Regions from separate parts of the Alcaligenes sp. RM2 genome, predicted to be linked through region 1. Evidence: predicted binding sites of a transcription regulator. Region 1 holds the regulator's gene; the other holds the start of a gene.
The links. The regulator HrcA, encoded in region 1, represses chaperone genes, less so after heat shock. The targets are predictions, from matches to a motif close to TTAGCACTCNNNNNNNNNGAGTGCTAA.
Positions count from the first base shown of each region.

Region 2: the regulator HrcA is predicted to act here: its motif matches at 8,205-8,231, upstream of rpoH (RNA polymerase sigma factor RpoH).

Region 1 covers NZ_JBRFIO010000001.1:190,597-205,607, reverse strand. Annotated here, with positions in the region: gene ACU6HM_RS00910 (hypothetical protein) at 1-703, shown strand, start outside; gene ACU6HM_RS00905 (MarR family winged helix-turn-helix transcriptional regulator) at 716-1,240, shown strand; gene ACU6HM_RS00900 (M16 family metallopeptidase) at 1,416-4,256, shown strand; gene dnaJ (molecular chaperone DnaJ) at 4,372-5,505, opposite strand; gene dnaK (molecular chaperone DnaK) at 5,608-7,533, opposite strand; gene grpE (nucleotide exchange factor GrpE) at 7,719-8,309, opposite strand; gene hemH (ferrochelatase) at 8,426-9,511, opposite strand; gene hrcA (heat-inducible transcriptional repressor HrcA) at 9,575-10,588, opposite strand; gene ACU6HM_RS00870 (NAD kinase) at 10,716-11,615, shown strand; gene recN (DNA repair protein RecN) at 11,622-13,271, shown strand; gene fur (ferric iron uptake transcriptional regulator) at 13,447-13,902, opposite strand; gene ACU6HM_RS00855 (outer membrane protein assembly factor BamE) at 14,016-14,516, shown strand; gene dapB (4-hydroxy-tetrahydrodipicolinate reductase) at 14,542-15,011, shown strand, end outside.
Region 2 covers NZ_JBRFIO010000006.1:78,739-93,749, forward strand. Annotated here, with positions in the region: gene ACU6HM_RS16990 (COX15/CtaA family protein) at 1-602, shown strand, start outside; gene cyoE (heme o synthase) at 541-1,434, shown strand; gene ACU6HM_RS17000 (cation:proton antiporter) at 1,478-4,102, opposite strand; gene ACU6HM_RS17005 (DUF2946 family protein) at 4,386-4,823, shown strand; gene ACU6HM_RS17010 (TonB-dependent copper receptor) at 4,922-6,973, shown strand; gene rpoH (RNA polymerase sigma factor RpoH) at 7,225-8,121, opposite strand; gene fghA (S-formylglutathione hydrolase) at 8,408-9,301, opposite strand; gene ACU6HM_RS17025 (S-(hydroxymethyl)glutathione dehydrogenase/class III alcohol dehydrogenase) at 9,429-10,535, opposite strand; gene clsB (cardiolipin synthase ClsB) at 10,688-11,929, opposite strand; gene ACU6HM_RS17035 (endonuclease/exonuclease/phosphatase family protein) at 11,971-12,822, opposite strand; gene aspS (aspartate--tRNA ligase) at 12,841-14,628, opposite strand; gene ACU6HM_RS17045 (DUF502 domain-containing protein) at 14,671-15,011, opposite strand, start outside.

The DNA of each region.
Region 1 (15,011 bases):
ACCTCTGATGGAGCAGCCTGGCCCCCTCCTACCCCTTTACGAGGTACTTTATTCCGCTGCAGATTTTGAACAGGTTTACCAGACGACTGTCTATATAAGACAGAAAGTTGACGATCTGGCTCAAGGGCTTGAACTAACGCCACTTCCCCTGAATGCAGGACAAGCTGCCGGAGATGTGCTCCACGGCGTTAGTAACACGATCGGCAACGTTGGGGATTTGGTCAGGAATAATCCGGACAACCCTTACCCCATTAGCAGCACGCTTACCGATCTGACAGGCAGCCTGGTCAATGCAACAGGCGCCCTGCTTCAAGGTAGTGTTCAAGCACCTGCCAACAACGGGCTGCTCAATGGTCTGGTAAACAACAATCCTGGCAACACAAATCTTCTCTCCCCCGTCACCAATCTGGTCAACGCTGCGGGCGGGGACTTAATTAACACCAACACAAGCAATGACGGCCTGCTTGCTCCGGTCGGCAATCTGCTGGGCGGACTGGCAGGCGGCTTGCCCATTACACCAGACAGCAATAATGGTTTGTTGACGCCTGTCACAGGCTTGCTGGGCAATATCTCGACCAGCCCCGTAAATAAGGCGCAGGCATCACTGCCTGCGGACAGTTCCACAACAACAGCAGCCAATGGCGGTTTGCTGGGCCCCGTCACTGGTCTGCTCAGCGGACTGCTGGGTGGCGCACCACATTAAGGATGTGTGCGTATGCCAGACAAACAGACACTGACCAGGACCTGGATCGACACCGATCCTCCGGATACGGTGCTGTCAGGGCATATGCGAGGCGACATTGTGCGCATGATGGTGCGTCAGTTCGATGTCTATATGGAAGCCAACAAACACGAACTGGCACAAGAAGCGGGCCTGAGCCTGAACGAATACAAGGCAATGGAGTTTGTACTGGAGCTCAAACACTTGTCGCCGGGCAGGCTGGCTCAGCTCCTGCACCTTAGCCCTAGTGGTAACCACGCCCTGATTACCCGGCTGGAGCACGCTGGTTATCTGACTCGCAAGCCACACCCTCGCGATGGACGCATGACTTGCCTCTACCCCAATCAGGAACGATGTAAACGCCTGATCGCCAATATGGAACACGCTGCGCAGCACATTATCAAGGCCACTGCTCAGCACAATCCGGGCCAACTGGCCGCCGTGCACGAGTTTTTGACCGGCAGCATCGGCCATCTCCGTCATGATGCGCTGCACAGACTCAAGCGCAAACCTGACTGAAGATCAGGGACCGGTTTCTTGCTGTTTTGCCCACCAGTACCCCTGGTGGGCTTTTTTTCGATGGTGCAGGACATTTGCGAGAGAAGTCGCCTACCCAGCCAAACGGCCCCATGCTACAAAAGACACTGGTCGGCTTGGCTGGCTTTTTCATCGCTAAAACCGTAAGGATGTGTTCATGAAACTCTCTGTACTGATTGCCGCCCTGCGCCTGCGCCATCTTGCAGGGGCTGCGCTGCTGTCCACTTCGCTGGCAGCCTATGCCCTACCCGCAGGTCTGGCCCAAGGCCCCTCTGTCGAAGGCGTCACTCAATACACGCTGGACAATGGCTTGCGCCTTGTTCTGGCCCCAGACGATTCCAAACCTACGACCACCGTCAACATGACCTACCTGGTCGGCTCGCGACACGAGAACTATGGGCAAACCGGCATGGCTCACCTTCTGGAGCATATGCTGTTTCGCGGCACCCCCACCTTGCGCAATGCGCTGGGAGAATTTTCCAAACGTGGTCTGGAAGCCAACGGCACCACCTCCAGCGACCGTACCAATTACTTTGCCAGCTTCGCCGCTGATCCCGAGACCCTGAAATGGTATCTGGACTGGCAAGCCGACGTGATGGTCAACGCTCTGATCGACAAGCAGGATCTGGAAGCGGAAATGCCCGTGGTGCGCAATGAAATGGAAAGCGGTGAAAACAGCCCTTTCCGTGTTCTGATGCAAAAGCTGACAGCCGCTGCGTACCAATGGCATAGCTATGGCAAGACCACGATTGGCGCCCGCTCCGACGTCGAAAACGTGGATATTGAACAGCTGCGCAAGTTCTACCACGACTACTATCAGCCCGATAATGCGGTGCTGTTTGTGACCGGGCAATTCGACACCGATCAGACTCTGGAGCACATAGCCAAGGCCTTTGGCTCCATCCCAAAACCGACTCGCACGCTGCGCCCCGAATACACGGTTGAACCCGTGCAAGACGGTACCCGCACAGTCACCTTGCGCCGTCACGGTGGTGCGCCCTTGATCATGTCGCTGTACCACCTGCCCAGCGCTGCCAGCCCGGAATACATGGACTTGAGCCTGGGCATCAGCGCCTTGGGCGATACCCCCAGCGGACAGTTGTACAAGAATCTGGTCAACAAGAACCTGGCTACCAGCGTATTCAGCTTTGATTCCGAAAGCCACGACCCAGGCTACGCCCTGTTTGGTGCCGAGCTGAAACCCGATATGGATCAGCAAAAGGCCTTGAAGGTCATGAATGACACGCTGGAAGGCCTGGCCAAGTCCCCGTTGAAAGATACGGATCTGGAACGCATCCGCAGCCAATGGATGACGGGCTGGACACAAACTTATGCCAACCCCTCCAGTCTGGCCAGCGCGCTATCTGAAGCGGCGGCCAGCGGCGACTGGCGTTTGTTTTTCCTGCAGCGCGACCGGGTCGAAGCTGCCAAGCTGCCCCAAGTTCAAAAGGCGCTGGAAACCTGGCTGGTCGCCAGCAACCGCAGCAATGGCTTGTACATCCCCACAGAAAAACCGCTGCGTGCTCCTGAGGCCAGCACCGTTGATGTGGCCAAGCTGGTACAGGACTACACCGGCAAGGATGGCGGCAAAACGGTAGAAGCCTTTGATCCTAGCCCTGCCAACATCATGGCCCGCACCGATCTGCAACCCTTGTCCTTGGGCAAGGATCTGGGCGAAGTGAAAATGGCCCTGCTGCCCAAGGGAACTCGCGCGGAACGCGTGGAGGCTCGCTTGTCCTTCAAGTTTGGTTCGCCTGATCAACTCAAGAACCAGACCGCTACCGCTGCAGCCGTCGCCAGCCTGCTGAGCACCGGTACCAAGAAACTGAACCGCGAACAGATTTCTGATCAGTTCACCGCCATGCAAACCCAGTTCAGCACCAGCGGCTCCAATGGTCGCTTGTACCTGAGCTTGTCCTCCAACCGCGAGAACCTGCCCAAAGCCATTGCTCTGGCGCTGGACGTGCTGCGCAATGCAAACTTCCCCGAGGACGAGCTGAAGAAATATCAGCAAGCCGTGGTCACCGATCTGAAATCGGCCAGCACCGAACCTGCTGCTTTGGCCAGCCAAGCGATTGAACGCTACACCAACCCATGGCCCAAAGACGATATCCGCTACACGCCCAGCTTTGAAGAAGGCATAGAGCGAGTCCAGGCGATTAACATCAAACAGGTGCGGGATTTCCATCAAAAATTCTACGGTACGGGTGATGTCGCCTTTAGCGCCGTGGGTGACTTTGACAAGGACGAGGTTCGCAAGGCTTTGGCCGATGGTTTGAAAGGCTGGCGCAAAGCCCCGACCTACCAGCGTCCGGACGATCCACTGCAGACCGTGGCTCCCAAGGTCTTTGACATCAACACGCCGGACAAGGCAAATGCCTTCTATCTGGCGGACCTGGGCCTGAAACTGCAAGACAGCGATGCGGACTTTCCAGCTGTCTACCTGGCAAACTACTTGCTGGGCCTATCTGAAACCTCGCGCTTGTGGAACCGTGTGCGCGTAGAGGATGGCTTGTCCTACAACGTACGCAGCCAGGTGGATGCGTCCAGCTATGAACCCAAGGGTTCGTGGACGGTCTATGCCATTCACGCTCCCAGCAATAGCGATAAGTTGAGCAAGACTATCGACGAGGTCCTGGCCCAAACACTGAAAGATGGCTTTAGCGAGCAAGAGGTCAAGGAAGGTGTGAATGCCTTGCTGAACTACCGCCGCTTGTCGCGCAGCCAGGACACCGTGGTCAGCAGTGCGTGGTTGAATTACCTGGACCTGGGCCGCAGCTTTGAATGGTCCGAGAAAATGGACCAGGATCTGCAAAAGCTCAATGCGGAGCAAGTCAATGCGGTTTTGCGCAAATACCTGAAACCCAAGGAAATGGTCGTAGCGATTGCCGCTGACCATGAGCGTCAAAAGCAAGGTGCCGCCACGCCAGCACCTGAAACCGCAGAACAGGCTCCGGTGACAGCGCCGGCTCCAGAACCCCTGGATGCCCAACCTTGATCAAGCCAGCAACCCCGCTTGCCTGAACGTTGAACAGGCGTAAAAAAGCCCGGTACAAAAGTACCGGGCTTTTTACTTTCTAATTGGCGACTCCTTGCTGGAGCCCTGCCAGGATTCAGGAGAAGAAACCTTTCACCTTGTCCGTCCAGGATTCGCTTTTGGGCGAGTGCTTGACGCCACCATCGCTCAAGGCCTGTTCAAACTGACGCAGCAATTTCTTTTGCTCTTCGTTCAGACGTACAGGTGTCTCGATTTGAATGTGGCAGTACAAGTCACCGGGGTAGCTGGAACGCAAACCCTTGATACCCTTGCCGCGCAAGCGGAAGGTCTTGCCCACTTGGGTGCCTTCAGGGATGGTGATTTCGCCACGCCCTGTCAGGGTAGGCACTTCCACCGTTCCGCCCAAGGCCGCCGTGGTAAAGGGGATGGTCAGCTCGCAATGCAGGTCCTCGCCATCACGCTGGAAAATACCGTGCGGCTTGATGCGGATTTCCACATACAAGTCACCGGCAGGACCACCGTTAACGCCAGGCTCACCATTGCCGCTGGAGCGAATGCGCATGCCATCATCAATACCGGCTGGAATCTTGACCTGCAAAGTCTTGGTCTTCTTGACCTTGCCTTCGCCGTGACACACCACGCAGGGATCAGGAATTTCCTTGCCGCTACCGTGACAGGTCGGGCAGGTTTGCTGCATGCTGAAAATGCCTTGCTGCATACGGACCGCGCCACTACCTTGGCAAGTGCGGCAAGTCTGTGCAGAGGTACCGGGCTTGGCACCCGAACCCGAGCAGGTTTCGCAGTTTTCCCAGCTTGGTACACGAATTTCAGTATCAAAACCGGCTGCTGCCTGCTCCAGGCTGATATCCAGCGAATAGCGCAAGTCCGCGCCACGGTAAACCTGAGGGCCACCGCCACGACGTCCGCCGCCACCACCAAAGATTTCGCCAAATATATCGCCAAAGGCGTCTGCAAATCCGGCCCCGCCCATGCCGCCACCCATACCGCCCATGCCGGCATTGGGATCGACTCCGGCATGACCATAGCGGTCATAGGCTTCGCGTTTCTGTTCGTCGGACAGGATCTCGTATGCTTCCTTGGCTTCCTTGAACTTTTCCTCGGCGTCCTTGCTATCCGGATTACGGTCAGGGTGGAACTTCATGGCCAGCTTGCGATACGCCTTGCGGATTTCATCCTGCGTCGCATTTTTGGCCACACCGAGAATTTCGTATAAATCGCGTTTTGCCATGTTTGATTAACGACGTCCAAACGCCGCTGTTTGAATAATAATGCCCGATCTCCAGCGTATGCCGCCAAAGATCGGGCCAGGGAACCTTATTCAGGCTCGCAATTACTGATCGCGTTTGACTTCTTTAAAGTCGGCGTCGACCACGTTCTCGTCGGCGGGCTGCTGGGCTGTGCCTTCAGCACCTTCTTGTGCTGCGGCTTGAGCCTGCATGTCGGCGTACATCTTCTCGCCCAGTTTCTGCGAGGCCACACCCAGTGCTTCCACCTTGGCGTCGATGGCTTCCTTATCGCCTTCTTTCAGAGTTTCCTCCAGATCAGCGATGGCCTTTTCGATGGCTTCTTTCTCTTCCGCTTCCAGCTTGTCGCCGTAGTCCGTCATGGACTTGCGGGTGGAGTGAATCAAAGCCTCGGCCTGGTTGCGTGCAACAGCCAGCTCAGCGATGCGGTGGTCTTCTGCTGCGTTGACCTCGGCATCTTTCACCATGCGCTCGATCTCCTCGTCGGACAAACCGGAGTTTGCCTTGATGGTGATCTTGTTCTCTTTGCCTGTGCCCTTGTCTTTGGCGGACACGTGCAAGATACCGTTGGCGTCGATGTCGAAGGTCACTTCAATCTGTGGCAGGCCACGTGCTGCTGGTGGAATGCCTTCCAGGTTGAACTCGCCCAGAGCCTTGTTACCGGCAGCGATTTCACGCTCGCCCTGGAACACCTTGATGGTCACAGCAGGCTGGTTATCGTCAGCCGTGGAGAACACTTGCGAGTGACGCGTAGGAATCGTGGTGTTCTTCTGGATCATCTTGGTCATGACGCCACCCAGGGTTTCAATACCCAGGGACAGAGGAGTCACGTCCAACAGCAAGACGTCGGTACGATCGCCGGACAACACGGAACCTTGAATGGCTGCACCAGCGGCCACGGCTTCGTCCGGGTTGATGTCTTTACGCGGATCACGGCCAAAGAACTCTTTAACGCGCTCTTGCACCTTGGGCATACGGCTCATGCCGCCGACCAGGATCACGTCGTCGATTTCCGAAACCTTCACGCCCGCATCCTTGATGGCAACACGGCAAGGCTCGATCGTGCGTTCGATCAGGTCCTCGACCAGCGCTTCCAGCTTGGAGCGAGTGATCTTCAGGTTCAAGTGCTTGGGACCGGAAGCGTCTGCCGTGATGTAAGGCAGGTTGATCTCGGTCTGCTGCGTGGAAGACAGTTCGATCTTGGCTTTTTCAGCGGACTCTTTCAGGCGCTGCAAGGCCAGCACGTCTTTGGACAGATCAACGCCGCTTTCTTTCTTGAACTCGTCGATGATGTAGTCGATGATGCGCTTGTCAAAGTCTTCGCCACCCAGGAAGGTGTCACCGTTGGTGGAGAGCACTTCAAATTGCTTCTCACCGTCGATATCGGCGATTTCGATGATGGACACGTCAAACGTACCGCCACCCAAGTCGTATACAGCGATCTTGCGATCACCCTTGTCAGCCTTGTCCAGACCAAAAGCCAAAGCTGCGGCGGTAGGCTCGTTGATGATGCGCTTGACTTCCAGACCGGCAATGCGGCCTGCATCCTTGGTTGCCTGACGCTGGCTGTCGTTAAAGTAAGCAGGCACGGTAATCACGGCCTCGGTTACTTCTTCGCCCAGGTAGTCTTCGGCAGTTTTCTTCATTTTGCGCAAGATGTCGGCGGACACTTGCTGAGGTGCCATCTTCTTGCCTTGAGCTTCCACCCATGCGTCGCCGTTGTCGGCGGCAGTGATGGTGTAAGGCACGTGCTCGATGTCTGTCTGAACTGCCTTTTCAGTGAACTTACGACCGATCAAGCGCTTGACAGCGAAGATAGTGTTGGTGGGGTTGGTGACAGCCTGGCGTTTGGCAGGAGCGCCAACCAGGATTTCGCCATCCTGCATGTAAGCCACGATGGAAGGGGTCGTACGACCGCCTTCGGCATTTTCGATAATACGAACCTGGTCGCCATCCAACACCGATACACAGCTATTGGTGGTTCCAAGGTCAATACCAATGATTTTGCCCATGATTTTTTACCTGACTAAAAGATTGATTGCGAAAGCAAATTATTTGATGAAATGCATATGGGGAACTCTGCGTGCATTTCAAGAGCAATGGCCTTATTTTTTTACTGTGCAAGCGGCTGATCCGAAAAAGCAGTCAAAAACGCCTTAATTCCGAACAGCCTGCGCGCACAGACAGGCTGGCTCTATTACTTGGGGGCCGACACCATCACCAAGGCCGGACGCAGCACGCGATCCGAAATGGTGTAGCCCTTTTGCAGCAACTGAGCCACTGCGCCTTCTTCAAACTCCGAAGGTACGGCCGAAATGGCTTGGTGCAGGTGCGGATCAAACTTGTCACCGGCTTGTGGAGCCACTTCTTTCAGGTTGTTGCGCTCAAAAGCCTTGTTCAGTTGACGCAAGGTAGTTTCCACGCCTTCTTTCCAGGCGTCCGTGCTTTGCTCGGTCTGGGCCAGAGCCGCTTCCAGGCTGTCACGCACGGGAATCAGGCTTTCAGCAAAGGACTCGGTGCCGAACTTGCGGGCTTTAGAGACATCATCCTCCGCACGGCGGCGAATGTTTTCCACCTCGGCCTTGGCACGCAGCAGCTGGTCGTAGTACTGCGACACTTTTTCCTGGGCCTGAGCCAACTCGGTGGCCAGATCAGCCGAACTTTCTTCGGGCTGCTGAGCCAAAATCTCTGGCTGCTCGTGCTCGGGGGTGCCCTGTTGTGCCTGTTCAGGCGTGTTTTCCGTCACTTCCCCGTCCAGAGGCTTATTGGGATCGGCATGTGTAGCCATTCGATGTATCTCCACTACAGAATTCGTTGATCGCATAAAAATGGGGGCATCTGCCCCCAGTTCAAGACCCGCCTGCATATTTTGCTGGCCAGCCCCTTGGAAAACGTCCAATACCGCTATCCGGCTGGCACCAGACGGCTGGGCAGCCAGCCTCCCAGATGCTGCACGGCCAGCCGTCCCAGGCCCTCAATCCATTGCGGATCGTCATTCAGGCAAGGTATGTAATGGAACTCGCGGCCACCTTCTTCCAGGAAAGCGTCGCGGCATTCCACCTGGATTTCTTCCAGCGTCTCCAGACAATCGGCCAGAAAACCGGGGCAGACGGCATCCACACGCCCCACCCCCTGCTTGCCCCATTCGCGCAAGGTGGGCTCGGTATAGGGTTCCAGCCAGCGCTGCGCGCCAAAGCGACTTTGAAATGCCATATGCACTTCTACGGCAGGCTCATCCAGCGCCGCACGCAAGGCATCCGCCGTTTCACGGCAGTCACGGTAATAAGGGTCGCCCAGTTCCACGCAGCGGCGCGGCAAGCCGTGAAAGCTCAATAGCAGACGCTCTGGCTTGCCATGTTCATCCCAGTAGCGGCGTATCTGTGCCGCCAGCGGGCCAATGTAGTCCGGGTGCGTATGGTAACGCTTGAGGAAGCGCAGCTCAGGTTGATTGCGCTGTTTTCCAAGGTGCTCCGCCACGCAATCCACCGCCGTAGCCGTGGTGCTGGCTGCATACTGCGGGTACAGGGGCAAGCTCAAGATTCGTTCGCAACCCGCTGCTTTCAATTTATCCAGACCACTGGCAATGGACGGGTTGCCATAACGCATACCCAGCTCCACCTTCACATCATGGCCTTGCGATTGCAGCAGCTCTTGCAGGCCATCGGCCTGTGCCTGGCTGTAGACCAGCAAGGGCGCGCCCTGTGGCAACCAGATATCCTTGTAGCGCGGTGCCAGCTTGCTGGGGCGGCGAGGCAAGATGAACAGACGCAGAATAATCTGCCAGAGCGGCTGAGGGATTTCAATGACACGGGGATCAGACAGGAATTCCCCCAGGTAGCGGCGAATGGACGCAGCATCGGGCTGGTCCGGCGTGCCCAGATTGACCAGCAAGATACCGATGGGCCCGGCCTCGCGTACCGGAGCCTGATCATTGAACATATCGGCGTCCTGCGCTTCGGGCAAATAAGGAGAAGCAAACAACTTGGGCATGATGATTAGTACGTTAGACAGCCTGATTGCCTTCAGCCCAACAACAGACTGAAGGTCCAGACCTTAACTGGCAGAGTGATGGCTCAGGGCATTGGACAATAGCCGGGCCGTAATGTCCACGATAGGAATCACACGATCATACGCCATCCGCGATGGCCCGATCACACCCAGCGTCCCCACGACCTTGCCATCCACGCCATACGGCGCCGTAATGACGGACACATCATCCAAAGGCAAAAGCTGCGAATCCCCACCGATATAAATTTGCACGCCATCGGCCTGACTGGAGACATCGAGCAAGTGCAGCAGATCGGTTTTCTTCTCGAACAAGGAAAACAGACGGCGCAAACGATCCATGTCCGCCACCATCTCGGTCACGTTCAAAAGCTTGCTTTCACCGGCGATGACCACAGCTTCTTCGCTATCGGGCTGATGGCTGCCCACATCCACCGCCTGTTGCATCAGACGCGAAATATCCGCCTGCAAGGAGCTGAGCTCCTGTGACAAGGCCAGCTTGACCGACTCGAAGGACATGCCCGAGAAATGCTGATTGAAAAAGTTGCTGGCCTCGACCAGCTCCTGCTCCAGATAGTCGCGCGGCACAAACAGGATGCGGTTTTGCACATCACCATCCGGCGTGACGATAATCAGCAACACCCGTTTGTCAGACAGACGAATAAATTCAATTTGCCTGAAGGTCTGGGCTTTTTTCGGCGCCAGCACCACACCGGCAAACTGCGACAGATTCGACAGCAAGGAAGCGGCAGAACTAACGGCCCGGTTGGGTTCGTCAAAAGGCAGGTACTGGCTAAGATTACGTGCATCGGGCCGCTCGAAACGCTCGGCAGCCAGGAGGCGATCCACAAACAGGCGATAGCCTTTGGGCGTAGGAATGCGCCCCGCCGAGGTGTGGGGGCTATGAATCAGGCCCAGGCCTTCCAGCTCGGCCATCACATTACGAATCGTGGCCGGGGAAAAATCAAAAATGGTCGATAAGGTACGGGACCCTACCGGCTGACCATCGGCGATGTAACGCTCGATCAGCACCTTCAACAAGGCATTTGCTCTGTCATCCATGTCGCGTACGTCACTTAAAAACACCAGCTCTGCATGATAAAGGGGAGAATCTTACAGCCAAGCCTAGAGTGGCAACTCTATAATCCACTGATCGCCATTATTTCATCAATCATAAGGTTTTCGCCCCATGCATTTCAAAACGGTTGCCATTGTTGGCAGATACCAGGACTCCGGCTTGGATGCGCCCATCCGATCGCTGGCTAAAACCCTGGTCAACACTGGTTGCTCGGTGCTGCTTGAGGCCACAACCGCCCAGAATGCCGGTATTACCGAATTCCCCATCGGCGATTATGCCCAAATTGGCGAGCGCGCCGATCTGGCTATCGTGATGGGCGGGGATGGCACCATGATAGGCGCTGCGCGCGAATTAGCCCACAGCAAGGTTCCCCTGATCGGGATCAACCACGGCCGCCTGGGCTTCATTACCGACATTCCCCTGGATGACGCCAACGACGCCTTGCTGCGCGTGCTGAAAGGCGAATACGACATTGAAGAGCGCTCCATGCTGGAAGGCCGCGTGGTGCGTGACGGGCAAGTGCTGTATTCAGGCGTGGCCCTGAACGATGTGGTCATCAACCGTGCCGGGCGCGGCGGCATGATCGAGCTGCGTGTCGAGCTTGACGGCGTATTCATGTACCGCCAGCGCTCCGACGGCCTGATCATCTCCACCCCCACGGGCTCCACGGCCTATGCGCTGGCGGCTAGTGGTCCCTTGCTGCACCCTTCCCTGAAGGCATTTTTGCTGGTCCCCGTTGCTCCGCAAACCCTGTCGCACCGCCCTATCGTGCTACCCGACACAGGCACCCTGAACTTGACCATTACGGCCCTGGGCCGGGTGGAATCGGGTGGCAGCGTGCACTTTGACATGCAAACCTGGTCGGACTGTCAGCAGGGAGACCGCATCGACGTGCGTCGCTCCCAGGACACCATTCGCTTTATCCATCCCAAGGGCTACAGCTTTTTTTCCACCCTGCGTCAGAAGCTGGGCTGGAATCACATCCCTTTGCCTAACGACGAAAACGAATAAACCCCTATGCTCCGTACCCTGCACGTTCGAGACTTTGTGATCGTGGATCAAGCCACGATTGATTTCGACTCCGGCTTCACGGTTTTTTCCGGAGAGACCGGCGCTGGTAAATCCATTCTGATTGACGCGCTCTCCCTGGTGCTGGGGGCACGCGGCGATGCCAAAGCCATCCGCGAGGGCTGTCCGCGCACTGAAGTCAGCGCGCACTTCGATTGTGAACAAGACATTCAAAGCTGGCTGAGCGAGCGTGACTTCGATGTCGCGGACGAGTTGATCTTGCGTCGACTGATCGACCAGCAAGGTCGCAACCGCAGCTACATCAATGGTAGCGCAGCCACCTTGACGCAGTTGCGCGAGCTGGGTGAATTGCTGGTGGATATTCACGGTCAGCACGCTCATCAAAGCCTGATGAACCCTCAAAGCCAATACGATCTGCTCGACAGCCAAGGCGGCCATTTACCCCTGGCGCGCCAAGTGGCGCAGTCCTGGCAGCAATTGAGCCAGGCACGCAAAGCCGTCGAACAGGCCAGTCAAAGTGCTGAGCAGGGCAAACGAGAGCAGGAGCGTCTTGAGTGGCAGATCAACGAGCTGTCCAGCCTGAATCTGCGTGCTGGTGAATGGGACCAGTTGCAACAAGAACACACCCGCCTGTCCCATGCCCAGGCCTTGATTGACGGCAGTGCCTTGGCCCTGACGGCTCTGGATGGCGAGGAAACCTCGGTACAGCAACTGCTGGGCAAAGCGAGCCACGAAATGAGCGCCCTGCTGCGTCATGACCCAGGCCTGCAAGCGATTGTGGATGCCTTGGAGTCGGCACAAATTGCCGTCACCGAAGCAGCTTCGGACTTGAACAGTTATCTAAGCGATATGGAGCTGGACCCCGAACGTCTGGCGCAGGCAGAAGAACGGGTTTCTGCCATTTTCAGTGCCGCACGCAAGCTGAAAGTGGAGCCCGAAGAACTGCCCAGCCTGCTGGAAACCTGGCAGGAACAGTTGGCACAGCTGCAACAGTCTTTTGATCTGGAAGCCCTGCAAGCCAAGGCTCAGCAGGCTGAAAAGCAGTACCAGGAGCTAAGTAGCAAGCTAAGTGCCGCAAGACGCAAAACCAGTGTGCAACTGAGCAAACAGGTCAGCCAGGCGATGCAGTCCATGGCCATGCAAGGCGGTCGCTTCGAGGTCGCCCTGACCGCTTGCGCGCCCCAGGTTCACGGCGCAGAGCAGGTGGAGTTTCTGGTGGCTGGTCACGAAGGGGTAACACCACGCCCGCTGGCCAAAGTGGCCTCGGGTGGTGAGCTGGCCCGAATTTCATTGGCACTGTCTGTTATCGCCAGCCAGGCAGCGCGCGTGCCTACCCTGATTTTTGACGAGGTGGATACGGGTGTCGGTGGCGCGGTGGCCGAAGTGGTGGGACGCTTGCTGCAAGAGTTGGGGGCACGTCATCAGGTCTTGTGTGTGACCCACCTGCCCCAAGTGGCCGCTTGCGGCAACCATCATTTGAAGGTCGAGAAAACGACCGAGCAAGGTCAGACCTTTTCCTCTATCCGTCCTTTGACGCAAGACGAACGCGTGGACGAAATCGCCCGCATGCTGGGTGGTCTGGAAATTACGCAAACAACGCGTGAACATGCGCGGGAAATGCTGGCACGTCAGCGTTAAGCAATTTTGAAACGCAAGCTAAACCACCAGCGCCGAAGCAGCTGGTGGTTTTTTTGTATCCAATCGTGAGGCCCTGTGATCCGGATCTGATTGTTCTTTGAATTTTCAGGATGCCGCCCTGGCTATCCTGCCCCCAATCATCAGATCCCGCACCGGCGGACCCTCTACAAAGGGATTAACTGCGCAAAGTAGGCTTGGCCTGCTTGCCTGCTTCCGAGCACTTGGGGCAAATGCCGTACAGCAGCATGGTATGGCTCTCCAGCACAAAACCGTGGTCTTTGGCGACCTGGTGCTGGCGGGCTTCGATATTGCTGTCGGTAAACTCTTCCACAACGCCACAATTGGTGCAGATCAGGTGATCGTGGTGATCGCCATCATTCAGTTCAAAGACGGCTTTGCCGCCGTCAAACTGGCTGCGCACCAAAATGCCGGCTTGCTCGAACTGGGTCAATACACGGTAAACCGTGGCCAAACCAATATCGACTTCTTCGGCAATAAGCAGGCGGTATACGTCTTCAGCGCTCAGGTGGCGTTGACCGTCCTGGTCGGAGCGGCGAAAAATATCCAGAATCTTCAGGCGCGGAAAAGTCGCCTTAAGCCCCATGTTCTTCAGTTCATTTTGATCGTTCATGGCTAAATTATCGCATCTTGATGGGGATGGATCTCAAGTCCGTCCTGGTTGAAAACCAGCTCGTCTTGAGGCGGTTCAATGCGCAATTCATGCGCTTTTTCCTAAACCCTTATATGATAACGATTTTATTCCTACTGGGGCATTTCGTGCAGAAGAAGGCCAATTCATTCACTCCTGTCATCCGCGCCATACTCGCAGCCAGCCTGGCTGCCGCCGCCCTGAGCGCCTGCGGATCCTCTAAATGGGGCTTCCCATACCGCGCCGACATTCAGCAGGGGAACTGGATCACTGCCGAGCAAGTGGCCCGCCTGCAATCGGGGATGACACGCGAACAGGTTCGTTACCTGCTGGGTTCGCCCACCTTGCAAGACATTTTCCACGCCGACCGTTGGGACTACCCTTACCTGAACAAGCCTGGCTACGGCAAGAGCGAGCAGCGCACCTTTACCGTCTGGTTTGAAGGCGACACTCTGGTTCGCTGGGAAGGCGACGAGCAACCTGACCGCCAACCCTTCGAGCGCAGCGACACAGGCAAGAAACACACCCCGCCCCCCGCTGATGCCGACCAAGCCGCCCCAACGCCCAGCGTGAGCGGCAACCAGCCTACGCTTTAAGCTTTACGTTAAGGACACAGGATACATGCGCATTGCCATTGCTGGCGCAGACGGCCGTATGGGCCGTATGCTGATTGAAGCTGTTTTGAACAGTACTGACCTGACACTGGCCGCGGCCTTGGACCACAGCGGCTCCAAAGCCATTGGTCAGGACGCAGGAGCCTTTCTGGGTAAAGACACAGGTATCAAAGTCACGGACGACCTGAACGCCCTGGCCCAGGCAGATTGCCTGATCGACTTCACCCGCCCTGAAGGCACCATGGCCCATCTGGACGCCTGCATGCAGCACGGCACCCGTCTGGTCATTGGCACTACCGGTTTTTCCGAAGCAGAGAAACAACAGATTCTGGCGGCTGGTCGCGAGATTGCCATTGTCTTCGCCCCGAACATGAGCGTAGGCGTCAATGCCACCCTGAAGTTGATTGAAATGGCGGCTGCCTTGCTGAACCAGGGCTACGACGCCGAGGTGTTTGAGGCCCACCACCGCAACAAGGT
Region 2 (15,011 bases), on a different contig from region 1:
TGCGCGAAAACCCAGGACCGCCAGTCTCACCTGTAACCCGCCGTTGGCGACCCTGGCTGATCGGGGCCTTTATCCTGCTGACGATTCAGATTGGTCTGGGTGGCTGGGTCAGCACCAACTACGCGGCGCTGGCCTGCATGGACTTCCCGCAATGCCACGGTCAATGGATACCGGAGATGGATCTGCACGGCGGGTTCTCGCTGTTTCGCGCGTTGGGCGAGCTGCCTTCCGGTGAGATGATTTCCCAGGCCGCGCTGACCGCCATCCATTGGGTCCATCGCAATATGGCCTTTCTGGTGTTTCTGGTTCTGGGTTCCGTTGCGTGGAAATTACGCGCCGATCCCATCTTGCGTCGCCCCGCGACTTTGGTGCTTTTGCTGCTGCTGGCCCAGCTCATCACGGGGTTAACCACGATCTTTTTCCAATGGCCTCTTTTGATTGCCGTCCTGCATAATGGGGGAGCTGCCGGTCTCGTTTTATGCTGCGTCACCCTGTTGGTACGGCTTTCCCGCAAGTCGACTGTCCCCCAAGGAATACAGTATGACAAACACCGCTACCCTGGCTCCCGCCTCGCTCCTGCGCCAGTATCTGGTACTGACTAAACCCAGAGTCACCCAGCTGGCTGTTTTCTGTGCCGTTATCGGCATGTTTCTGGCTGCTCCCGGCCTGCCCGATCCGGGCACCGTGGTCGCGGGTACGCTGGGCATATGGATGCTGGCGGCTGCCGCCTTTGCCATCAACTGCCTGATCGAAAGCCAGATTGATGCCCGCATGTTGCGCACCGCTCGGCGCGGTACGGCACGCGGCACCATTACCCCGCCGCAAGTGCTGGCCATGTCCGGTTTGTTGGGCGGCATGGGCATGCTGGTGCTGTATTACTGGGTGAATCCGCTGACCATGTGGCTGACCTTGGCCACCTTCATTGGTTATGCGGTGATCTATACCGTGATTCTCAAACCCCTGACCCCACAAAACATCGTGATCGGCGGTTTGTCCGGTGCCATGCCACCTGCTTTGGGCTGGGCCGCCATTGCCAACGCCGTACCGGCTGAGGCCTGGTTGCTGGTGCTGATCATCTTCATCTGGACGCCGCCGCACTTCTGGGCCCTGGCGCTCTACCGTCAACACGACTACCAGCGCTCCGGCCTGCCCATGCTACCCGTCACCCACGGCAAGACCTTTACGACGCTGCATGTGCTGCTCTACAGCTACATCCTGATGGCCTCCAGCCTGCTGCCCTTCATCATCCGCATGAGCGGGCCGTTGTACCTGGCTGCGGCGATCTTGCTGGGCGCACGCTTCATTCAATACGCCCACCAACTGCACCGCAACTACAGCGATGAACTGTCTCGCAAGCTGTTCCGCTTTTCCATTATTTATCTGGCGGTCTTGTTTGGGGCATTGCTGCTGGATCACTGGGTGCGCTTGATCTGATCACGCCCAATAAAAAAGCGAGCCGTGATCGGCTCGCTTTTTTTTATGCCTGTCCCTCGGGGGGCTGCGCCTGTCGTACCCAGTCCGGGGGTAAAGGCGGGCCGACAAAACTTTCTGCCTCGCTCAAGGCATGAGCCAAACCAAACAGCGGTGGCAGTTCCTCATGTTGGCGTTGGCCGGACTCGAACTCCTGCCACACTTGATACGCGCGTTGGCGCTGTCGCACCACGGCCTCGATCTTTTCACTGAAGATGGGATCTTTGCCGCGCAAGGTATCGAAATCACGCTCAGTCAGCATCAGCAAGCGGCTATAGCCCAGGGAGCGCACTTCACCAACGTGGTCGCTATGTTCCACGACATTGACTTCACCAATCGTTTGCCCTGTCCCCAGTTCCACCAGGCTACCATCAGGCAAAGTCAGCTCCAGCGCCCCGGACGCCACAAAGAACATGACACGCATGCCACCATAACGAAGATGAATTTTCTGGTCTGGCAGCGCCAGACGTGGGCGTAAACGTCGCGCCAGCTCCTTCTTGGCTTGCTCGGAAATGCCATCGAACATGGGTACCTGGGCAATCAGTTCCATGGCGCTCATGGTCATGTCCAGCGTGGGACGCTCGTCCAGATAACGCCAGCGTTGTGTGATCTGCTTGACCAGATCAGCGTACATCTCGCTGGTAATCAGAGAGTGGGACAACATGGTGCGGTAGTGGGCGCGTTCTTGCGAAGCGGCGACGCGCGCCAAATAGGACTCTTGCAGCCACTGCGCGAACACCGGGTATTGCAGCGTCAAGGAATGCAAAGCGTCTTCCAGTTGAGACAGACGCAACTTGTGAGCCTGCACAATCGTGCCCGTAGCCTGTTGTCCCAGTAAAGGAGCCAGCTCGGTTTCGGCAAAGCGTATCAGACGCTGGGCCACCGAGCGCTTGGCGATCAGGTTCGAGAAACGCTTGTCCAGTTCCCGCACCAGCCAGCCTTGCAGGCCAAACAGATAGTGCAAGCGCAAAGCAGACCGGAAACCTCGAGAATAGCGCAAATCATTGGCAATGGCGGCCTCGAAACCGGCCAAGCCAGCCAGACGCACCGTATCATTCATGCGTTCGGCGCGGCTCAACAAGGACTCGGCTGTCTTCCAATCCACAATCTGCGATTTCAGCAGTTCGTAAAACAGCTCCACCTCGCGGGCCGACAGAATCGCCATCCCCATTTTTACTTTCTGTGCTTCGGTCAGGCTTTGGATCTGGCCGGAGGCCACACCGGCCTGACTGGCATCGAACACCGTACACAGGCGCTCGATGACCTGTGGCTTGATCTGCTCTTGCCGACCCAGTTCTTCGGTCTTGTCGCGCAGCTCTTCCAAGGCCAAGCTCACAGCCTGATCGCGCAAATGCCGTTCCAGCGGTGTCAGCTGATTCAGGCCTAAACGACGAATCAAGGGGCGTAAACTGATCCCGTTCACAAACAGGGTCAGCAACACAAAGCCCGTGGTGGCCACACCAATGAACTGGCGCACATCATGCGGAATGGCGTGCTGTTCCGTAACCGCCAGGGCCAGTGCCAGGGAAACAGCGCCACGCAGGCCGCCCCACAGAATCACCACCCGATAGGGACGACTGACTCGGGTGCCAAAGCGGGTGCGCCCCAGCAAGGGCAGAACGGCAAACACCATAACGGCCCGTGCCAGCAAGGTCACCACAAACAGCAAGGCCACCAGGCCGATCTGCATCCAGGTGATTTCAGCCATCAGGCGTGGAATCAGCATGGCGGCAAACAAGAAGATCAGGGAGTTGGCCAGAAAACCCATCTGAGTCCAGGAGCTGCTCAAAAGCTCGAAGGTCGCAGGCGACATGCGAGTGCGGCCTGTCGAGCCCACCACCAGGCCGGAAATGACCGTGGCGACCACACCGGAGACGCCCAGATAGTGCTCGGATACAAAAAAGGCCAGGTACGCCAAGGCAATGGTCAGCGTGACTTCAGCAGCCGGCCAACCGCGCAAGAGCACGAACAGGCCGCTGGCCAGACGACCCATCAAGAAACCCGCGACACCACCGCCCAGAAAACTGAACAGGAAGCTGCCCAACACCTTGCTGCCACTTAATTCCCCACCCCCCGTCAGGACTGCCAACAGCACGGAGTACAAGGCAATGGAAGCCGCATCGTTAAACAGAGCCTCGCCTTCCACCAAGGTAGACAAGCGTTTGGGTGCGCCCACTTCACGGAAAATGCCCACCACGGCCACAGGGTCCGTCGTGGCCACAATCGCGCCCAACATCAAACAGACCACCAGACCATAAGACGAAGCCGCGTTCAAGGCGTAGCCAACGGCAAAGGTACAGACCACTACGGCCACGATGGCCATCATCAAGATGGCGCCGATATCGTCGAGCAGGCGGCGCAAGTTCATGGCCAGCGAAGTCTCGAACAGCAGGATGGGCAGGAAAGCGTAGAGAAAGGTCTCGGAGGAGATGTCAAAGGCCTGCAAGGTATCCAGGAAGTCGGACACCATCTTGGGCGCCCAGGCGTGCAGGTGTAGCAAAATGCCCAGCGCAAAGCCGATCAAGGCCAGAAGTACGGAGTACGGCAGTCGCAAGCGTCCAGCCAAAGGCGGCATAAAGGCAACCAGCCCCAGCAGGCCTGCCAACCCAAAAACAAACTGCCCAATCTGCATCGCGACATCCTTTGTCATCGGCATTGAGTCGATCGGCATGTACATACGCATTCAGGCATGGGCAGGCCAGATCGGCACGGAAAATCCCCCCGCTTTCCGCATGAATCAGAATAGCGCCTTTTTCCGGACACACAGCCGCCGAATTATCTTTTTCTCGCAAAATTTACGTTTTTTGGCCTATGGACCCGCATTCAGAAACACAAATGGACGGTGATACGGCGGCAAGCCAAAATCTGCGCCAGCGCAAGTTCACGTCTGACATAACTCGTTATACTTTCGCATCATGAATTTCCCGCGCACCTTCCTCGCTGCGACTCACTGGCCCCATCGTCTGGGCCTGTGCTTGTTGTTGCTGGCTGTGGTGCTGCGCGGCATGGTCCCTGCGGGCTATATGCCCAAGCAGACAGATCAGGGGTATGCGCTGGCCTTCTGTCTACCTTCAGGACAAAGCCTTCCCCCTGAAATGATTCAGCACTGGGCGGCCTTGTTAGGCGAGGACGCCACGCCCCATTCGGACGAGGCTACCACCAGCGCCACCTGTCCGTTCTGCGTCATGCTGCAAGCCGCATTGACGCCCGCGCCGATTGCTATCGTCACGCCTTTGAGCCTGGGCCAGTTTCGGCCCTTGCTGCTTCCCCCTCTTAGCCCCGCTCTGGCGCAGGCCTTTATTCGTGGCCCGCCTGTGGGGCAACGCGCCCCACCCTCTCTTCTTCCTGCCTGATTCCCCGCGTTCGGCTCTGCCGCCACGCCTTTTCTCCTTTGTTGCCATCGCCCAAGCGGGTTTGCCGCTGGACGACGGCTGCTCTTCGGAATTTAGTCATGAAGAAATTAATAAACCCCGGCCTGATCAGCGCCGGTGTGCTGGCCTGCGTGCCTTCTATTGCCCTGGCCCAATCCACCGTTATTGAACAACTCAGCCCTATCGTAGTGACCGGAGTGGCTCCTGAATCCCCTTTGCAGTTCAGCACCAACCCCAAACTGCCCCGCCTGCCCTTGCCTGCCAGCGACGGCACGGACTACTTGAAAACCATTCCTGGCTTTGCGGCCATTCGTAATGGCGGCAGCAACGGGGACCCGGTGCTGCGCGGCATGTTTGGCTCGCGTCTGAATGTGCTGACCAATGGCAGCTCCATGCCCGGTGCCTGCCCGTCACGCATGGATGCGCCGACCTCCTACATTTCGCCCCAATCCTTTGATGAACTGACCATCATCAAGGGCCCTCAAAGCGTGCGCTGGGGCCCGGGTGCTTCTGCCGGAACGGTACGCTTCGAGCGCAAAGCGCCCGGCTTTACCGAGAACGACGCCACGCTGGACGCCAGTATTCTGGGCGGTTCGGCTGGCCGTCACGCAGGCAATGTGGACTTTGCGGCTGGCAATGCCTCTTACTATGCCCGCCTGACTGCCAATCAAGATCGCGCTCAGGACTACAAGGACGGTGATGGCGAACGTGTGCCCTCGCGCTGGAAGAAATGGAATACGGACGTCGCCATTGGCCTGACGCCGGATGCCGATACCTTGCTGGAGCTCAGTGCAGGCACAGGCGACGGCTATGCCCGCTATGCTGGTCGTGGCATGGATGGCACAAAATTCAAGCGTGAAACCTTGGGTCTGCGTTTCAAGAAGGATATGCACGAAGGCGTGCTGCGCAATGTAGAGGCCCAGCTCTACTACAACTACGCCGATCACGTGATGGACAACTACGGGCTGCGCACCTTCAAACCGGGAGGAGGCATGTCCATGCCTATGGCCTCCAATGTGGACCGCCTGACCTGGGGTGGCCGTCTAAGCATGGACTGGGCCTTGAGCGAGGACCTGACCTTGACCACAGGTGCCGATTTGATGCGCAGCCGCCATCGCAAACGCAGTGGCATGGGCATGCAGGACTACCGCGATCAGGATTGGGTGAAAGATGCCGAGTTCGACAATATTGGTCTGTTCACCGAAGCCCGTTGGGACCTGAACGACGCCAGCCGTTTGATTGGTGGCGCACGTCTGGATTGGGCCAGTGCCCGCGACCTGCGACCCAGCCTGGGCAGTGGCATGATGAGCAAGCCCAACCCCGGTGCGAACGAGCGCCGTAGAGAAACCCTGCCCAGTGCCTTCCTGCGTATCGAGCATGATCTGGATTCCCTGCCCTTGAGCCTGTACGCCGGTATTGGTCATGTGCAGCGCATGCCGGACTACTGGGAGCTGATTTCCCCGGCCAGCGGCCCGCAAGGCAGCGCCAGTGCCTTCCTGGGCATTCAGCCTGAAAAGACCACACAGCTGGATTTTGGTGCTCAGTACAAGGATGAAACGGTCTCGGCCTGGGCCTCTGCCTATATTGGCCAGATCCAGGATTACATCCTGTTCGACTACCTGCCCGGTGGCATGATGGGCATGAAAACCCAGGCCAGAAACGTCAAGGCCCGCATCATGGGTGGCGAATTGGGTGCGGACTGGAAAGCGACGCCCAACTGGACTTTGGGCGGCAGCCTGGCCTACGCCTGGGGCCGTAACAGTACGGATGGCCGAGCCCTGCCGCAAATGCCCCCGCTCGATCTGCGCCTGACAGCGGATTATGTGCAAGGCCCCTGGTCTGCCGGCGGTGTCTGGCGCATTGTAGCCAAGCAAAATCGCTATTCGCAGGGACAAGGGAATGTGGTGGGTTACGACTTCGGGCCTACAGGTGGTTTCAGTACCTTGTCGCTGTATGGCGGCTACAAGATCAACCGCAATCTGTCCCTGACTGCCGGTGTGGATAATGTGTTCGACAAGACTTACGGCGAACACCTGAATCTGGCCGGGAACAGTGGTTTTGGTTTTGGCGCAGCAAGCCGCTTTAATGATCCTGGCCGCACCGTCTGGCTGCGTGCCGCGTTGACCTTCTGATCGATTTTGCCTACTGGGTCGGGCTGACTCGGCAGGCAAAACAGCTGAAAAATCAGGACAAAAAAAAGGGACACCTAGCTGGTGTCCCGTAAACATCCGCTTCAAAAGGGAGGGGAAGAGGAGAAGCCGAAGCGGATGCGCAAATGCCGAATTGCATAGGTGGCAAAAATCAGCAAATGTATTGTTTAGTCCGCGAAAATCAGCTTAAGTTCTTCGGATTCCCCCGAAAAGTTGTAACTCTTTAAAACGACTCAAGCCGCAGGCGCCAAGGCGACGCGCAGCTTCTTGAACGCCGCCACTTCGATCTGACGGATACGCTCTGCCGACACGCCGAATTCGGCGGCCAGATCGTGCAAGGTGGCACCGCCATCGTCCTGCAACCAGCGGGCGCGCACAATGCGCTGCGAACGCTCGTCCAGCGTGTCGATCGCTTCTTCCAGGCCGCTGCCTTCCAGCATATCCTGGGCACGACGCTCCAGCACGCGTGTGGGTTCCTCGTGTCCTTCATCGGACAGGTAGGAGATAGGCGCGAAATTGTCATCGTCGTCGTTGGCCGGGGCTTCCAGGGCCATATCGTGACCGGACAGACGCACTTCCATCTCGCTGACGTCCTGAGGACGCACATCGAGTTCACGTGCAATCGCGTCTACCTGGGCCGTATCCAGCGTTTGACCGTCCGGACGCATGCGGCGCAGATTGAAAAACAGTTTGCGTTGGGCCTTGGTGGTGGCCACTTTCACCATGCGCCAGTTGCGCACGACATATTCGTGGATCTCGGCCTTGATCCAGTGCACGGCAAAGGACACCAGACGTACACCGCGATCGGGGTCAAAGCGTTTGACGGCCTTCATCAGGCCCACGTTACCTTCCTGAATCAGGTCGGCATGCGGCAAGCCGTAACCCAGGTACTGGCGGGCAATGGAGACCACCAGACGCAGGTGCGACAAAATCAGTTCACGCGCAGCATCCAGGTCATCCTGGTCGCGCAGGCGCTGACCCAGCTCGGTTTCGCGTTCGGCGCTGAGCATGGGCAGGCGGTTAACAGCAGAAATATACGCTTCGATCGTCCCCAGTGCGCCTGGATTAGACACGGCGGCGACGAGTTCATTACCAGACGTCAGGGCCAAAGCGTTCGCTTGTTGTGTCATGGAAAATCCTTCAAAAGTCAGCCGGCGAGAGCACTAAACAAGGCTCTCAAACCGCAGAAAACGTATTTCAACAATCATTGAGTTTAGCACTCGATGGTCTGGAGTGCTAAAAATTTCGAGTACAGGAATAAGAGCGTCGCAGCAAGAAAAAGTTCACTACTTGAGGGAAAACTGCGGCAAATCGGTGGGCAGGACGCCACAAACAGGCAAAAAACCGTGGCTGCCTGAGAGTAACGCTTTAACGCCCACCTGAAAATAACAAAGTGCGACCTTGTTTATCCAGCGATCACAGTCGCTCGGCGTGGAAATTCAGATGGTCCTGAATGAAGGTCGAGATGAAATAGTAGCCGTGGTCATAGCCGTCGTGACGGCGCAGGGTCAAAGGCTGTTTGGCCTGCTCGCACGCCTGCTCGAATACTTCCGGATACAGTTGTTCGGCCAGAAAGGCATCGCTCAAGCCCTGGTCCACCAAGATACCGGCAGGATACGGCGTACTGGTCTTGGCCATCAGGGCACTGGCGTCGTGTTGTTCCCAAGCCTGGCGATCCTGACCCAAATAGGCACCAAAGGCCTTTTCGCCCCAAGGGCAGCGGGTCGGCGCCGCAATGGGCGCAAAGGCCGACACGGAGCGGTACTTGCCAGGGTGGCGCAAAGCCAGCGTCAAGGCACCGTGCCCGCCCATGGAGTGACCAAAGATACCGACACGGCGGGCGTCGCCGGGCAAGATGGTCGTGACCAGATCAAACAGCTCCTGGGTCACATAGCTTTCCATGCGGTAATTCTTGCTCCAGCCGGGCTCAGTGGCATCCAGATAGAAACCGGCACCGGTTCCCAGATCCCAGCCATCGTCCTCCCCGTCCACGCCAGCACCACGCGGGCTGGTATCAGGAGTGACCAGCATGATGCCGTGCTCGGCAGCGTAACGCTGGGCACCGGCCTTGATCATGAAGGTTTCTTCCGTGCAGGTCAGGCCGGCCAGAAAAAACAGCACAGGCACACGGCCTTGCCCGATAGCCTCTGCCAGGCTGGCAGCCCCTTTCTGAGCGCTGGCCTGTAGTTGCGGCGGCATGTACACAGAAAAACGCATGGGCAGGCCAATTGTCTGCGAAGCGTGTTGGTAGTAGCGCTGCCAACCATTAAAACAGCGGTGTTCGTTGAGCAGTTCCAGTGTCTGAGTCATAGCCCCCTCGTGTTCTCAATTGCAGATCCGGCCCAAAGCCCGTGGCACGCCCAAGGGCAGCATACGAGCTCTGAAACCGGGATAAAGAGTGCAGGCGACTGCCTGCGCCCTTCTCAAGCGACGTCTATCAGTACATCACCACCGAACGGATGGATTTACCGGCATTCATCAGGTCAAAGCCTTCGTTGATGCGCTCCAGCGGCAAGGTGTGGGTGATCAGATCGTCGATATTGATCTTGCCATCCATGTACCAGTCCACAATGGTCGGGACGTCGGTACGGCCACGAGCGCCACCAAAGGCAGAGCCCTTCCATTCGCGACCTGTGACCAGCTGGAACGGTCGGGTGGAGATTTCGGCACCGGCTTCGGCCACACCAATAATGATGGACTGGCCCCAGCCGCGGTGGCAGCACTCCAGTGCCTGACGCATCACCTTGGTGTTGCCGATACATTCGAAGGAGTAATCCGCGCCGCCGTCAGTCAGTTGAATAATGTGGTCGACCACGTTTTCAACCTCATTGGGGTTCACGAAATCGGTCATGCCAAACTGGCGAGCCATGGCTTCGCGCTCGGGGTTGATGTCCACTCCGATGATCTTGCCAGCGCCGACCATCTTGGCGCCCTGGATCACGTTCAGGCCAATACCGCCCAAACCGAACACCACCACGTTAGCGCCCGCTTCCACCTTGGCGGTGAACAGCACAGCGCCCAAACCGGTAGTCACGCCACAGCCGATGTAGCACACCTTGTCGAAAGGTGCGTCGTTACGAATCTTGGCCAAGGCAATTTCCGGCACCACGATGTGGTTAGCGAAAGTCGATGTGCCCATGTAGTGGTGCACTGGCTTGCCGCCAATGGAGAAACGCGAGGTGCCATCGGGCATCAGGCCCTTGCCCTGAGTCGAACGGATCGCGGTACACAGGTTGGTCTTGCGCGACAGGCAGGATTTGCACTGGCGGCACTCGGGTGTGTACAGAGGGATCACGTGATCGCCGGGACGCAGGCTAGTCACGCCAGCACCTACATCCAGCACCACGCCTGCACCTTCATGGCCCAGAATCGCTGGGAACAAACCTTCTGGATCAGCACCGGACAAGGTGTAGTAATCGGTATGGCAAATGCCCGTCGCCTTGATTTCGACCAGCACTTCGCCCGCTTTGGGACCTGCCAGATCGACCTCTTCAATCGTTAGCGGAGCGCCCGCTTTCCAGGCAACAGCTGCACGTGTTTTCATGTGGTCCACCCTCCGGGTAAAAGTAATTATGGTTACGGCAAACTCGGTCCTTCGGGACCAAACTCTTAAAGTATAGAGAGTATTTTATAAGGCGCTGCCCGGCTGGCGGCACCTTGTATGGGTAAAGACCCGTACAAATCACCTGGCAGGCATCAATACAAGGACGATTTACCCGTCAGCAGCACGCCCAGGCGCAACATGCCATAAGCCAGATAATCGCCCAGTCGACTGAACAAACCCAGCCGCTGATACTGCTCCGGGTAGACGCGCGCTGCATTATGCTCGATCTCGTACTCCAGCTTGGCCTGCAGGTCCTGGGTGAAAGGCACATCCTGAATCAGCACATTAGCCTCGCGCGCCAACAGCAGACTGAACGGGTCCAGATTGGACGAGCCCACCATGGAGTAATCGTCGATAACGGCGACTTTAGCGTGTAAATAGCTGGCCTTGTACTCGTACAGTTCGATGCCATGATCCAGCAACTTCCCGTACATGAATCTACAGGCCCGATATTGCAGGAAGTATTCGGCATGGCCTTGCAGCAACAAACGCACCCGCACGCCTCGTTCCGCCGTCTGTTCGATACGGCGACGCAAGGTACGGCCCGGAAAGAAATAGGCATTGGCCAGCACCACCTGCTCCTGCGCTTTGCCGAGCAAGTGCAGATACGCCTGCTCAATCTGCTGCCGATGGCGCACATTGTCCCGCAGCAGCAAGCAGGCCCGTACTCCTTCAAAAACCTGCCCGGCCTGCTCCGCCTTCTTGCGCGCCTGACGCCGCTTGCGCCATTCACGCCACAGGGTAAAGCGCTGGGTGAAGCTGTCCCAATCCTTGCGTCTGCGCCAGGCCATGCGCAGCCATAAAGCCTGCTGAGCACGCACCATATCGTCGACAATGGGCCCTTCGCAGCGTACAGCAAAATCAAAGCGCGGCCTGCCCTGTCCATTGATCAGGGGCACCTCATCAAAGTCGTCCAGAATATTGATGCCCCCCACAAATCCAATGCGCTCATCGACCACCAGCATTTTCCGGTGCAGTCTGCGCAAACGTCGCAAGGACAAGCGCGGTTCGCGCCACCCTTGGGGTTTGGGGCGATAAATCCGGTAGCGGGCACGCATGGCCTTCAACTGTTCGGCAATCTGCAAGGCATGCACATCACTGCCAAAGCCATCAATCACCACACGTACGCGTACACCCCGCTCACAGGCTCGTCGCAAGGCGTCCAGAACGCTGTGACCGCTGTCATCCAGGTTGAAGATATAGGTTTCCAGATGCAGACGCTTTTTCGCCTGATCGATAGCTTCGCAAATGGCCGGAAAGAACTCCTGGCCGTTTTGCAGCAAGGTGATTTGATTACCTTCGTGCCATAGTGGATCGCGCTTCAGACTCGGCATGCTTGCTAGGCCTATGCGTTAAGAAACCACTGAACGCCCCTTTACGGCAGCTCCAGCTCGGTCAGGATGGGGGCATGGTCGGACAACTGTTTCCAGGGGTCTCCCACCAGTACACGGGCATTACGCACTGCAAAACCACGCTGGTAGACGCGATCCAGACGTAGCCAGGGAAATGCCGCGGGGAAGGTACGAGGCGGTGGCGTCATGCGTGCGGCACCGTTCACGCCCAGCTGAATGCCTTGATCCGGCACGACCAGCCCGCTTTTGCGCATGGTACGCAGCCATTTGATGGGCTGACGCAGTCGGAAACGGTTATCGGCCTGACCACGAGGCGAGAACGAAAATACCTCGTACAGATTCAGCTGCTGCACAAAGATGGGTGCCAGGCGGTTATTCCAGTCGTTGAAGTCGCCTGCAATCAGCAAGGGCTCGTCCGCAGGGACAATGCGCTTGATGCGATCGAGCAAGGCCTGAACCTGACGAACTCGGCCGCTGTTGAACAATCCCAGGTGCACCACAATGCAATGCACCGGACGGCCATCGACATCAATGACGGCATGAAGCAAACCGCGCTGCTCCATACGATGGTCGGAAATGTCCTGGTTTTCGTACTGCAGAATGGGAAAGCGCGACAGCAAGGCGTTGCCGTGGTCCGTATGAGGGCGAACCACGTTGCAGCCGTAAGCCGTATTCATGCGCAAGGCAGCGGCCAGGGATTCGTGCTGGGCGTCCAGACTGCCTTGCAGCTGGTTACGCCCCTGCACTTCCTGCAAGAACAACAAGTCGGGAGACAGGCCGTAAAGTCCCAGGCGCAGATCCGCCAAAGACTCCCGTTTGCCCGAAGCCGAGCGGCCTTTGTGAATGTTGTAGCTAACTACCCGAATCACTGACACGCCGTCCCCCGTTCTGACTTACTTGTTTTCAACAGCCCGCAGACGAATATGCAACTCGCGCAGCTGCTGCTCGTCCACAGCCGATGGGGCCTGGGTGAGCAGACACTGAGCACGCTGTGTCTTGGGGAAAGCAATCACGTCACGGATCGAATCGGCACCGGCCATCAGGGTGACCAGACGATCCAGACCCATAGCCAGACCACCGTGTGGAGGTGCGCCGTATTGCAGCGCATCCAGCAGGAAGCCGAACTTCAGTTGTGCTTCTTCAGGGCCGATCTTCAAGGCATTGAACACTTTGCTTTGAACGTCAGCACGGTGGATACGGACCGAGCCGCCACCCACTTCCCAACCGTTCAGCACCATGTCGTAAGCCTTGGCAAAGGCCTTGCCGGGATCTGTTTCCAGCAGGTCTTCGTGGCCGTCTTTGGGGCTGGTGAAGGGGTGGTGAGCTGCAAAGTAGCGGTTTTCGCCCTCGTCGTATTCGAACATGGGGAAGTCCACCACCCACAGGGGTTTCCAACCTTCTTCAACCAGACCGTTCGCCTTACCGAATTCGCTGTGACCAATCTTGATACGCAGGGCACCAATCGCATCGTTCACGATCTTGGCCTTGTCAGCACCAAAGAAGATCAGGTCGCCGTTCTGGGCGCCCGTGCGCTCCATCACCTGTTTCAGAACCTCAACATTGATGTTCTTGACGATAGGCGACTGCAGACCTTCAGGGATTGAGGTCACATCGTTGACCTTGATGTAAGCCAGCCCCTTGGCACCGTAGATGCCGACGAACTTGGTGTATGCGTCGATTTCGCTACGTGGCATGGCGCCACCACCAGGAATGCGCAGAGCAACCACGCGGCAGGAGGGGTCGTTGGCCGGTGCGGAGAAGACCTTGAAGTCCACTTCACGCATCAGGTCGGCCACGTCCACGAACTCCAGCTTGACGCGCAGGTCAGGCTTGTCCGAACCGTAGCGCTGCATGGCCTCAGTCCAGCTCATGGTGGGGAACTTGGGCAGTTCCACGTTTTGCACAGTGCGGAAAATGTGCGTGACCATGCCTTCAAAAATATCGCGAATCTGCTCTTCGTTCAGGAAAGAGGTTTCGCAGTCGATCTGGGTAAATTCAGGCTGGCGGTCAGCACGCAAGTCTTCGTCGCGGAAGCACTTGGTGATCTGGTAGTAACGGTCAAAGCCCGACACCATCAGCATCTGCTTGAACAGCTGGGGCGACTGGGGCAATGCAAAGAATTCGCCTGCGTTCACACGCGAGGGAACCAGGTAGTCGCGAGCGCCTTCAGGGGTGCTCTTGGTCAACATGGGGGTTTCAATATCAATGAAACCCAGGTCGTCCAGGTAGCGACGGGATTGCATGGCCACTTTGTAGCGCAGCATCAGGTTGTTCTGCATCTGCGGACGGCGCAAATCCAGCACACGGTGCGTCAGACGCGTGGTTTCGGACAGATTGTCATCATCCAGCTGGAAAGCAGGCGTGACCGAAGCGTTCAGGATTTCGATTTCGTCGCAAACGATTTCAATCTCGCCCGAACGCAGATCAGGATTGACCGTGCCTTCAGGACGAGCCTGAACGCGGCCGGTAATGCGCAGGCAGTACTCATTACGGATACGTTCGGCCACTTCAAAGGCCTGAACGTTGTCAGGGTTGACGACAACCTGCGCCAGACCCTCACGGTCGCGCAGATCAATGAAAATCACACCCCCGTGGTCGCGGCGACGATGTACCCAGCCAAACAAATTGACCGTCTGGCCCAGGTATTCTTTGGAAACCTCGCCGGTATAACACGTACGCATCTAGGATGACTCCGAAATAGTAAAAACTGCAAATTGGAAAATTCAGGTTCCAGCCAAGGGGGGTGTCCCTTTGGGACCCTCCGGCTGGTCAGAAACAGGGGGCAAAGCGATCGGCTCGGTAGGGCTGACCACTCCCATGGATACGATGTATTTAAGCGCCGCATCCACTGTCATGTCGAGCTTGTGTACATCCGCCCGAGGCATCATCAGGAAAAAACCGGAAGTCGGGTTGGGCGTGGTGGGCACGTAGACGCTGACAAAGTCCTCTCCCAGAATCTGCGCCACTTGTCCGCCCGGCGTGCCGGTCAAAAAGGCAATGGTCCAGGAACCGGCCCTGGGATACTGCACCAGAACGGCCTCGCGAAACGCCTGACCATCGGGTG